One region of the Pseudomonas paeninsulae genome, then DNA from elsewhere that is predicted to be linked to it. Evidence: riboswitches for the same ligand, from Rfam matches in the RefSeq annotation. Region 1 holds a riboswitch; the other holds the start of a gene.
What was found. A riboswitch is a leader RNA that binds a small molecule or an ion and turns the genes downstream of it on or off. The one in region 1 is predicted to bind cobalamin.
Positions count from the first base shown of each region.

Region 1 (5,061 bases):
TCAAGCTCAAGGAAATCTCCTATATCCACGCCGAAGCCTATCCGGCCGGCGAACTCAAGCACGGGCCCTTGGCGTTGGTGGACAGCGACATGCCGGTGGTCACGGTGGCGCCGAACAACGAGTTGCTGGAGAAGCTCAAATCCAACCTGCAGGAAGTGCGCGCGCGTGGCGGCGAGTTGCTGGTGTTTGCCGATGAGCAGGCTGGCATGCGCAACGGCGAGGGCACCCATGTGGTGAACATGCCGCATATCCACGACGCCCTGGCGCCGATTCTCTACACCATTCCGCTGCAACTGCTGTCCTACTACGTCGCCGTGCTCAAGGGCACCGACGTCGATCAGCCGCGCAACCTGGCCAAGAGCGTGACGGTCGAGTAATGCGCGCATGAGTCCTGCGTTGGCGCTGTTATTCGATGGCTGCCAGGCAGTGCTGCAGGGTGATGAGGCGTTCATCGCCCTGCTGCGCGACCAGGATTTTGTCTGTGGGCCAGGTTACTGGCAGTTCCGGCTGCCGGCTCTGCACGGCTTTGTCCAAGCTCAATTGCCGGCGGCCCAGCAGGCCGATTACCCGCGCTTTCTGCAGCAACTCTATGCCAGCGACCTGAACAGCCGTTTGCGTGAGTTGGGAGCCGAAGTGGCGATTGTGGATAACTACGCCAAGGTCGACTCCAGCCTGTATTGCCTCAGACGTCTTGCCCCCTGAACAGGTGACGATGCTCGGCGTGGTACAGCGCCGAGTCGGCAAAGTCCTGGGCATTGAGCACTCGTCCGACCAGGATCAGCGCGGTGCGGCGAAAGCCCTTGGCGCTGACCAGCGCTTCGATATCGGCGAGGGTGCCGCTGACCCAGTCCTGATCGGGCCAGCTGGCGCGATGGACCACGGCGGTCGGGCAGTCTGCGCCGTAATGCGGCAGCAACTCGGCGACGATTTTCCCCAGATGCACCACGCCCAGGTGAATGGCCATGGTCGCGCCGTGGCGGGCCAGATCATGCAGTTGCTCGCCGGCGGGCATATCCGACTTGCTGGCGTAGCGGGTGAGGATCAGGGTCTGGGAGACGTCGGGCAGGGTCAGTTCGCTTTCCAGTAGGGCCGCACAGGCGGCAGTGGCGGTCACCCCGGGGATGATCTGGAACGGAATAGCCAGCGCACGCAGGTGGCGGATCTGCTCGCCGATGGCGCCGTACAGCGAGGGATCGCCGGAATGCACGCGGGCGACGTCCTGACCTTGCTCGTGGGCCTGGCGAATCAGCCGGATGATTTCATCCAGATGCAGTTCGGCGGTGTTGACCAGCAACTCGGCGCTATGCCCATTGAGTACCGCGGTGGGCACCAGCGAGCCGGCATACAGGATCACCGGGCAGCTGCGCAGCAGGCGCTGGCCCTTGACGGTGATCAGCTCCGGGTCGCCGGGGCCGGCGCCGATAAAGTAGACGGTCATACAGTCTCCACAATGGGGGCGAAGGCGAAGGCGAAGGCGAGGGCGCAGGTGGCACTGGCCGAACGGATCTTGGCGCACAGCAGCTCGGCGCGCGCACCACTCAGGATTTCGGCCTGAGCCAGGGCGCAGGCTTCGGCCACTCCGGCGCTGCCGGTTACCTGCAGGCTCAGCGCGCTGGGTTGGCTCAGGCGGCTCTGGTAAGCGTCCAGTTGGCTGGCCGACAACCACGCCAGCGGCAGATGCAGCTGTTCAGCCAGCTGGCGTAGACCGGGTTCATCGCGCTTGTGCTCGCTGCTGGCCAGGCCACTCAGGTCGCCGGGTTGTAAGCCCTGCAACGCCAGTGCCTGTTCCAGCAGGTGCAGGAGTTGCTCGCGCGAGCAACCGCGCCGACAACCCAGGCCGGCGACGTAGATCAACCGGCGCTTGGCGGTCGTGCCCCCTGCTGGGCTGGCCACGGCAGCGGCTCAGGCGCTCTGCTGGGGGCGCGTGTAGAACCAGGCGGCGGCTAGGCCCAGGGCCGCCCAGAACAGCGCGTTGCTCAGCAGCGAAGCGAGTATGAATTCTTGCTCCAGGGCTGCTGGGGCCAGGCTCGCATGCACCTCAGGTTGCGGCGCGCCGATCAGATGGGGAATAGCCAGTACCAGCAAGCCGGCGATGCGCAGCGCCCAGTGCCGGCTAAATGCCAACAGGCCCAGGCCGACAGCGGTGGCCACAGCCGTGCCGATCCACCAGTACTGGCGCAGCAGCAACTCGGCGGCGGCGCTGCCCGGCAGTTCCGGTGGCAGGCCGGCGGCCGGCGCGAGGGAGAAGGTGGCAAAGCCGCCGAGGCCCCACAGCAGGCCCTGCCAGGTTTGGCCCGGCGCGCGCAGGGTGAACAGACCGGCGAGCACCAGGGCGAAACCGATGGCCACCACCAGGTTGCTCAAACCGGTGGCCAGGGTGCGTTGCCAGCCGTGTTCGGGAGACCAGGCTTCGGCGTTGTGGCTATGGCCGGCGGCAGCCTCGTGGCTATGGGCGGGGGTTGCAGCGGCATGACTATGCTCGTTCAGCACGTCTTGCGCCGGAGCGTTGTTTTCATAGCTTTCCGCCTGGAGAATCAGTGGGGTCACCCAAAAACTCTGCAACAGGGTCAGAAAAATGGCGGCAAGCAGGCCAGCGAAGCCTGCCGTCTGGGCGATACGCTTGAACATGGCAGCGGTCTCAGTGGCAGGGGAAGGCGGCGCTGTGGCGGGTATCGTGGGCAGCGTTGTGCAGCGCCTCGATAGGCGAGAAGCCGGCAACGAAGATCAGCGCGGCGCCGAGCAGGCAGCTACCGACGGCCAGCACAAGGCGTTGCGAAAGAGGGAGGGTGACGGCTACTGAAGAAGCGAGTGCGCTGCTGGACATGGTCTGACCTTCTGCTGTTGGGGAAAGCGATGCAGGAGGAACGCAGCAAGGACCCAGGCCTGAACAGGCTCGGGATTCCGGCGCGTACCCGCCCACCGCGGGTTGCCAAACAAGGTTTCAGGCCGGTCTCCGGGCTTACGCAGACTGTCGACTGGACAGTGGAGGGTCAGCCTTCCCAAGCCGTGCGGCTCAGTGGCTATAACGACCCTGAGAACCTATTCAAAGTCTGCTGCGCGTCGGCCCTGCTGCGTTAAAAACAGGCTCGGAATGCTCATTTACAATTCGTAAACTCCGCTTCCTCGCCTATTTTTGCCTTGCATGGCTCTAGCTCGCGAGACTTTGTACAGATTCTGACATGCGCTTACCGTTGCGGGGGCAGCGCCAGAATTGCCCGTAAGGGCGCACTGGCTTCCCGTTTCACCTCGCGCAGTAATGCGCGAGACACCTGAAACAGCTTTTTAGAACATCACGAAGCGGCCCTGCCCGTCAACTGCGGCGATTGACCTGCCTGCGGGCACTGCGTAGCCTTCACCCCCGTCGAGGTTCTTCGGTTTTGCCACCGAAGCTAAGAGGGAACAGGGTTTATGCCCTGGCTGCCCCCGCAACTGTAAACGACTCGTACCCTTGTGTTGGTCTGTCGCCTGAGCGCGACAGCCCGACAGCCACTGCGTCCGCGCGGGAAGGCGAAGGGAATGGCCGGCGAGTATTCGCCAGCCCGGTCGTGAGCCAGGAGACCTGCCTCGCAACGCTTTTGACAACCGGGCGGGGTGCTCCGGTGGTGCATGGCTGGCGCGTTGTATCGCCACGCCTGTTCCCCCTGCCCGCTGGTCTTTCTTTCGAAGCCACGCAGGGTCGCCCATGAAAACGCTCGCCAAACTTCCCGTCACCATCGTCACCGGCTTTCTCGGCGCCGGTAAGACCACCCTGCTCCGGCATATGCTCAGCCATGCAGAGGGGCGGCGTATCGCGGTGATCGTCAACGAGTTCGGCGAGCTGGGCATCGACGGCGAAATCCTCAAGCAGTGCTCGATCGGTTGCAGCGAAGAAGAAGCCAACGGCCGGGTCTACGAGCTGGCCAATGGCTGCCTGTGCTGCACCGTGCAGGAGGAGTTCTTCCCGGTGATGCGCGAGCTGGTGGCGCGGCGTGGTGACCTCGATCACATCCTCATCGAAACCTCTGGTCTGGCCCTGCCCAAGCCGTTGGTGCAAGCCTTCAACTGGCCGGAAATCCGCAACGCCTGCACCGTCGACGCGGTGATTACCGTGGTCGACAGCCCGGCGGTGGCCGCTGGCACCTTCGCCGCCTTCCCGGAACAGGTCGACCAGCAGCGCCAGCTCGACCCCAACCTCGACCATGAGTCGCCGTTGCACGAACTGTTCGCCGACCAACTGGCCAGCGCCGACCTGGTTATTCTCAACAAGGCCGACCTGCTCGACGCCGCGGCCCTGGCTGCGGTGCGTGCCGAAGTGGCCGAGGAGCTGCCGCCGGCGGTCAAGGTCATCGAAGCCCATGGTGGCGAGCTGCCGCTGGAAGTGCTGCTGGGCCTGAACTGCGAGACCGAGCTGCATATCGACGCACGCAAGACTCACCACGATCTGGAAGGGCATGAAGAGCACGATCACGACGAATTCGATTCGTTCCACGTGGAACTACCGGAGGCCGAGGAAGCGCATCTGCTGCAGACACTGAAAGCTGCGGTCGGCACTCACGGCATCCTGCGCATCAAGGGCTTCGCGGCGATTCCCGGCAAACCCATGCGCCTGCTGCTGCAAGGCGTCGGCCAGCGGTTCGACAAGCATTTCGACCGCGCCTGGCAGGCCGACGAGGCGCGAATCACCCGCTTGATCGTGATCGGCCAGCAGCTTGACCACGCCGTCATCGCAGCCGAGCTGCAAGCGGCGCTGGCCTGAGCAGAGTGTGGGAGGGGCTTTAGCCGCACGGGCCGCGGCTAACGCGGAGTGCCGCCCAGCACCTCCTACAAGAAGAGCGATCATGCATTTATTGCGCACCCAGCCCGGCAGCCAGCTGCCGGCCGACAGCATTGCCGACCTTGGCCAGACCCCGGCCGAGTTGGTGATTCTCTGCACCGGCGATTCGCACCTGTCGTTGCTGGCCGAGGTGGCGCGGCAGCTGCCGGCGGATTACCCGAGCCTGCGCCTGGCCAGTCCGGCGCAGCTGGGCAATCACGCCTCGGTAGATCTCTACGTCGAGCAGGTGTTGCAGCACGCCAAGGTGA
Region 1 covers NZ_CP141799.1:5,321,046-5,326,106, reverse strand. Annotated here, with positions in the region: gene glmS (glutamine--fructose-6-phosphate transaminase (isomerizing)) at 1-377, shown strand, start outside; gene VCJ09_RS24580 (hypothetical protein) at 385-702, shown strand; gene cobM (precorrin-4 C(11)-methyltransferase) at 683-1,438, opposite strand; gene VCJ09_RS24570 (cobalamin biosynthesis protein) at 1,435-1,893, opposite strand; gene VCJ09_RS24565 (CbtA family protein) at 1,903-2,628, opposite strand; gene VCJ09_RS24560 (CbtB domain-containing protein) at 2,639-2,824, opposite strand; cobalamin riboswitch at 2,928-3,288, opposite strand; cobalamin riboswitch at 3,348-3,581, shown strand; gene cobW (cobalamin biosynthesis protein CobW) at 3,683-4,735, shown strand; gene cobN (cobaltochelatase subunit CobN) at 4,818-5,061, shown strand, end outside.

Region 2 (5,061 bases), 2.2 Mb from region 1:
TGGCTATCACCGCGCTGCCGGCAGTCCGCCCGAGCGCTTGATCGAGATCCATGGCGAACTGGCGCCGTTGTATTGCCAGTCCTGCGGCGCACAAGACCCGCAACTGGCCGAGCACCTGAGCCGGCCACTGCCGCCCAAGTGCCAGCAGTGCGGCGGCATCCTGCGCCCGCCGGTGGTGTTGTTCGAGGAAATGCTGCCGGAGCAGGCGATCGACAGCCTGTATACCGAACTGGGCAAAGGCTTCGAGGCGGTCATCAGCATCGGCACCAGCGCCAGTTTCCCCTATATCGTCGAACCGCTGCTGCGCACCCGTCAGGCGGGTGGTTTCACCGCCGAGATCAATCCGAATCGTAGCGATTTTAGCGATGTCGTCGACATACATCTGCAGGGGCGAGCCTTAGATGTTTTGCCGGCGCTACTGAGTCACATCAACAGCCATAGAATTTGCAAATGAAGGGCATTGAAGGCATAGTCGCGCCCTTGTGAAACTACGACACGTTGTGCTCATGTTCAAACACTTCGCCCCTCTCGTGCCTCTCGCCCTCACTCTGGTTCTGGCCGCCTGCGCCAGTCACGCGCCGCAAACGCCGGCGACCACTGCAGTGGCGAAGGTCAAGACGGCTGAACATGCAGTTCTTCTTGACGATACCGAAGCGAAAGCCGAAGCCGAAGCAGTCATCGACTTTGCCGGCGACAAATCCTACGAGCTTCCCCAGTTGGCCGACAGCATCCTGTCCCACGGCCTGTCGCTGGTTGGCACCCGTTACCGCTATGGCGGCAGCACGGTGAAGTCGGGGTTCGATTGCAGCGGTTTCATCGGCTACCTGTTCAAGGAAGAGCTCGGCATGCAACTGCCGCGTTCGACCCGCGAAATGATCAAGATCGATGCGCCGCTGGTTGAGCGCGAAGAACTGGAGCCGGGTGATCTGCTGTTCTTCGCTACCAACGGTCGCGGTCGGGTCAGCCATGCTGGCATCTACCTGGGCGATGACCAGTTCATCCATTCTGCCAGCCGCAGCAGTGGTGTGCGGGTTGACAGCCTGGACGATCGCTATTGGAGTCGCACCTTTATTGAGGCTAAGCGGGCGTTGGCCATGGCCCCGACCGATCAGCTAGCCCGCCATCCCTGATTTCTCGGCGCAGCCGCAAAGGTTGCGCGGTTTCTCCTGAGTCGGCACAGTAGAGCGCACTCAGGCTCTGGATCGTTCCGCTCATGCACTTCACGACCCGTGTTGCCCTGCTTCTGCTTGCCGCGCTGCTGACTGCCTGCGCCGGTCGCCCTCCTGCTCCACAGTCAATCGTTCATGTGCCCGTTGCCAGCATCGACAGTGGTGCCGAAGAGGTCTTGTTTCGCGCCCTCGGACTGGTCGGCACACCCTATCGTTATGGCGGTAATACCCCGGCGGGCGGTTTTGATTGCAGCGGGCTGATCGGCTACGTCTATCGCGACGCGGCTGGCGTCAGCCTGCCGCGTTCTACCCGCGAGTTGATCAGCATGCGTGCGCCAGCCGTAGGCCGTAATGCGCTGAAAAGCGGTGACCTGGTGTTTTTTGCCACCAGCGGTGGGCGCCAGGTCAGCCATGCTGGTATCTATGTCGGTGAGGGCCGCTTCGTGCATGCACCTTCCAGCGGCGGCACCGTGCGTCTGGACAGCCTCAGCAACAGCTACTGGCAACGCACCTATCTGGATGCCAAGCGCGTATTCAGTCCCGAACTGGCGGGTAATCCCTGACGACGGCGTAGGGCCAGCCCATAGCCCGGATGAAATTCGCGGCTTTCGCATGAACATAGGGTCTACGGATTGCCGGGTAGACGACATGGCATCTCTTATCTGGACCTGCGCGTAGTAATTCAGGAGAGTCATATGACCAACCGTACCCTCACGCTTGACGACAGCCTTTACCACTATCTGCTCGACGTTTCCCTGCGCGAAACGTCGCTGCTCAAGCGTCTGCGCGATGAGACGGCGCAGCTGGCCAATGCCAACTGGCAAATCGCGCCCGAGCAGGGCCAGTTCATGGCGCTGCTGGTGCAACTGACCGGCGCCAGGCGGATTGTCGAGGTCGGCACCTTCACCGGCTACAGCGCCCTTTGCATGGCTCAGGCCATGGGGGAGGCGGGGCGGTTGATCTGCTGCGATATCCCCGGCGACTACAACGCCATCGCCGAGCGCTACTGGCGCGAAGCCGGCCTCTGCGAACGCATCGAACAACGCCTGGCACCGGCCCTGGAGACCTTGGTCGCGCTTGAGCGTGGCGGGCAGGCGGGTAGCTTCGACCTGATCTTCATCGACGCGGACAAAGCCAACTACCCGGCCTATCTGGAACATGCCCTGCGGCTGGTGCGCCAGGGCGGCCTGATCCTGTTTGACAACACCCTGTGGAGCGGTCGGGTGCTGGAGCAGGCCCCAGGCAGTGACGACACCCGCGCCATTCAGGCGCTCAACCTGGCCCTGAAAGACGATCAGCGCATCGACTTGTCGCTGCTGCCGCTGGGTGACGGCTTGACGCTGTGTCGCAAGCGCTGAAGGCTGTGATTGCGCAGCTCTTATGTTTCATGCGCAAGGCCTGCGATACGTAGGCCGGATGCAACCCGGGAGTGAGTAGTAGAGAGCAAAGCTTAGACCCGCTGCGCTAACCCTGGGCTCCAAGTTCGATCCACTCTTGATGGCTTCCCCGGATTGCCCCGGCTACCGAACTGCGCCTATCCATTGACGCTAAGACCGCGTGCCACTAACCTGCGCGGCTTGCAACAGGTGCCCCCAACGCTGTGCGTCCGCGGGGTGAAACAGGGAAGTCGGTACGTTGTGCGTGTTCACGCCAACAATTTCGACGCTGCCCCCGCAACGGTAGGCGAGTTTAAACAAACGCTGATTGAGCCACTGTGCATTGGCATGGGAAGGCGCGTTTGAAGGTGTTCTGCATAGTCGGAGCGCCGCTCGCAAGCCCGGAGACCGGCCTGCTGCAGTCCACGACATCGCGGAGGGCGTTGTCTGGCGTGTGGCTGCGCGGTTGTTGCAGTTCATGCGTCCTCGCTCTCCGTATGTCTTTTCCCGCCTGGGTCGCACGGGTGAGAGCGACGGAGCTAAATCGAGATGAGCAAACCCCTTCCCCCCATGACAGCCGCTGTGCTGTGCAGCCGTTCCTGTATGCCGTTACGGCTGTGGGAGTGTGAGCGATGAGCGAGTCGGCAGAACGCGACGCGCGACACAAGACGCGCATGGCCCGCAAGAAGGCCTTGATCGACGAGAAAATCGCCCAGGCCCAGGACCAATATGGCCTGCTGCTAGTGCACAGCGGCAACGGCAAAGGCAAAAGCAGCAGTGCCTTCGGCATGGTCGCTCGCGCCCTCGGCCATGGCCTCAGGGTCGGTGTGGTGCAATTCATCAAGGGCGCGGCCAGCACCGGGGAAGAGACCTTCTTCCGGCGTTTCCCCGATGAAGTCAGCTACCACGTGATGGGCGAGGGCTTCACCTGGGAAACCCAGGATCGTCAGCGCGATATCGACAAGGCCCGCGAAGCCTGGGCGGTCGCCGCGCAGTTGCTCAGCGATCCGGGCATTGGCCTGGTGGTGCTCGATGAGCTGAATATCGCCCTGAAATATGGCTATCTGGAGCTGGAAGCGGTGCTTGCCGATATCGAGGCGCGGCCGTTGCTGCAACATGTGGTGGTGACCGGGCGTGGCGCTTTGCCGGGCATGATCGAGGCGGCGGACACCGTCACCGAGATGAGCCTGGTCAAGCATGCGTTTAAATCGGGTGTGAAGGCGCAGAAAGGGGTGGAGTTCTGATGTTCTCGCTCTTAATGCGCCGGGCGCGTCGTCAGCGCCACTTGCCACCGGTACTGCCTGCGTGGTGCTTCCTCGCGCGCAGCGCATTGGCTAACGAGAGGTCGCGATGAGTGCTAGAAGCTGCCCGGCCCTGCTGATCGCCGCGCCCGCCTCGGGGCAGGGCAAGACCACGGTCACCGCCGCCCTGGCGCGCTTGCATACGCGCCAGGGCAAGCGGGTGCGGGTGTTCAAGTGCGGGCCGGATTTTCTCGACCCGATGATCCTCGCCCGCGCCAGCGGTGCGCCTGTGTATCAGCTCGATCTGTGGATGGTCGGCGAGGCCGAGAGCCGGCGCCTGCTCTGGGAGGCCGCGGGCGAGGCCGACCTGATCCTGATCGAGGGGGTGATGGGGCTGTTCGATGGCACTCCTTCAGCGGCCGATCTGGCTCGACACTTTGCTGTGCCGGTATTGGCGGTGATCGACGGCTCGGCCATGGCCCAGACCTTCGGCGCCATGGCCCATGGCCTGGCGACCTTCCAGCCGGACTTGCCGTTTTCCGGGGTACTCGGCAACCGGGTCGGTAGTACGCGCCATGGCGAGATATTGCACGCCGCGCTGCCGGCTTCGATCCGCTGGTACGGCGCCCTGCCGCGCAGCGCCGAAGTCGGATTGCCGAGTCGCCACCTAGGCTTGGTGCAGGCCGCAGAGTTGGCCGATCTGGATGCCCGTCTGGATGCTGCCGCCGATGCCTTGGCCGCCAGCGCCGATGTGGCCTTGCCGCCGGCGGTCGAGTTCGCCGCGCCCGCGCCGCGTGAGCTTGCGGCCTTGCTCGACGGCGTGCGCATCGGCGTGGCCCGCGACAGCGCCTTCGCCTTTCTCTACCAGGCCAACCTGGATCTGCTGGGTGAGCTGGGCGCCGAGTTGCATTTCTTCTCGCCGCTGACCGATCAGGCGCTGCCCGAGGTCGACAGCCTCTACCTGCCCGGTGGCTACCCGGAGTTGCACCTGGCGCGGCTCGAGGCCAATCAGGCCATGGCCCAGGCGATTCGCGACCATCACGCCGCTGGCAAGCCAATCCATGCCGAGTGTGGCGGCATGCTCTATCTGCTCGACAAACTGACCGACAAGCAGGGCGCCAGTGGCCGCATGCTCGGTGTGTTGGCGGGCGAGGCGACCCTGCAGCCGCGCATGACGGCCATGGCCTTGCAGTTCGCCGAACTGCCCGAGGGCCGGCTGCGCGGTCACAGTTTCCATTACTCCGCGTTGACCAGCGCGCTGGTCCCGATCACCCG
Region 2 covers NZ_CP141799.1:3,106,173-3,111,233, reverse strand. Annotated here, with positions in the region: gene VCJ09_RS14225 (NAD-dependent deacylase) at 1-454, shown strand, start outside; gene VCJ09_RS14220 (C40 family peptidase) at 507-1,130, shown strand; gene VCJ09_RS14215 (C40 family peptidase) at 1,214-1,732, shown strand; gene VCJ09_RS14210 (O-methyltransferase) at 1,865-2,527, shown strand; cobalamin riboswitch at 2,737-2,976, shown strand; gene cobO (cob(I)yrinic acid a,c-diamide adenosyltransferase) at 3,178-3,789, shown strand; gene VCJ09_RS14200 (cobyrinate a,c-diamide synthase) at 3,896-5,061, shown strand, end outside.
Region 2: another riboswitch for cobalamin. It lies ahead of cobO (cob(I)yrinic acid a,c-diamide adenosyltransferase); the one in region 1 lies ahead of VCJ09_RS24560 (CbtB domain-containing protein).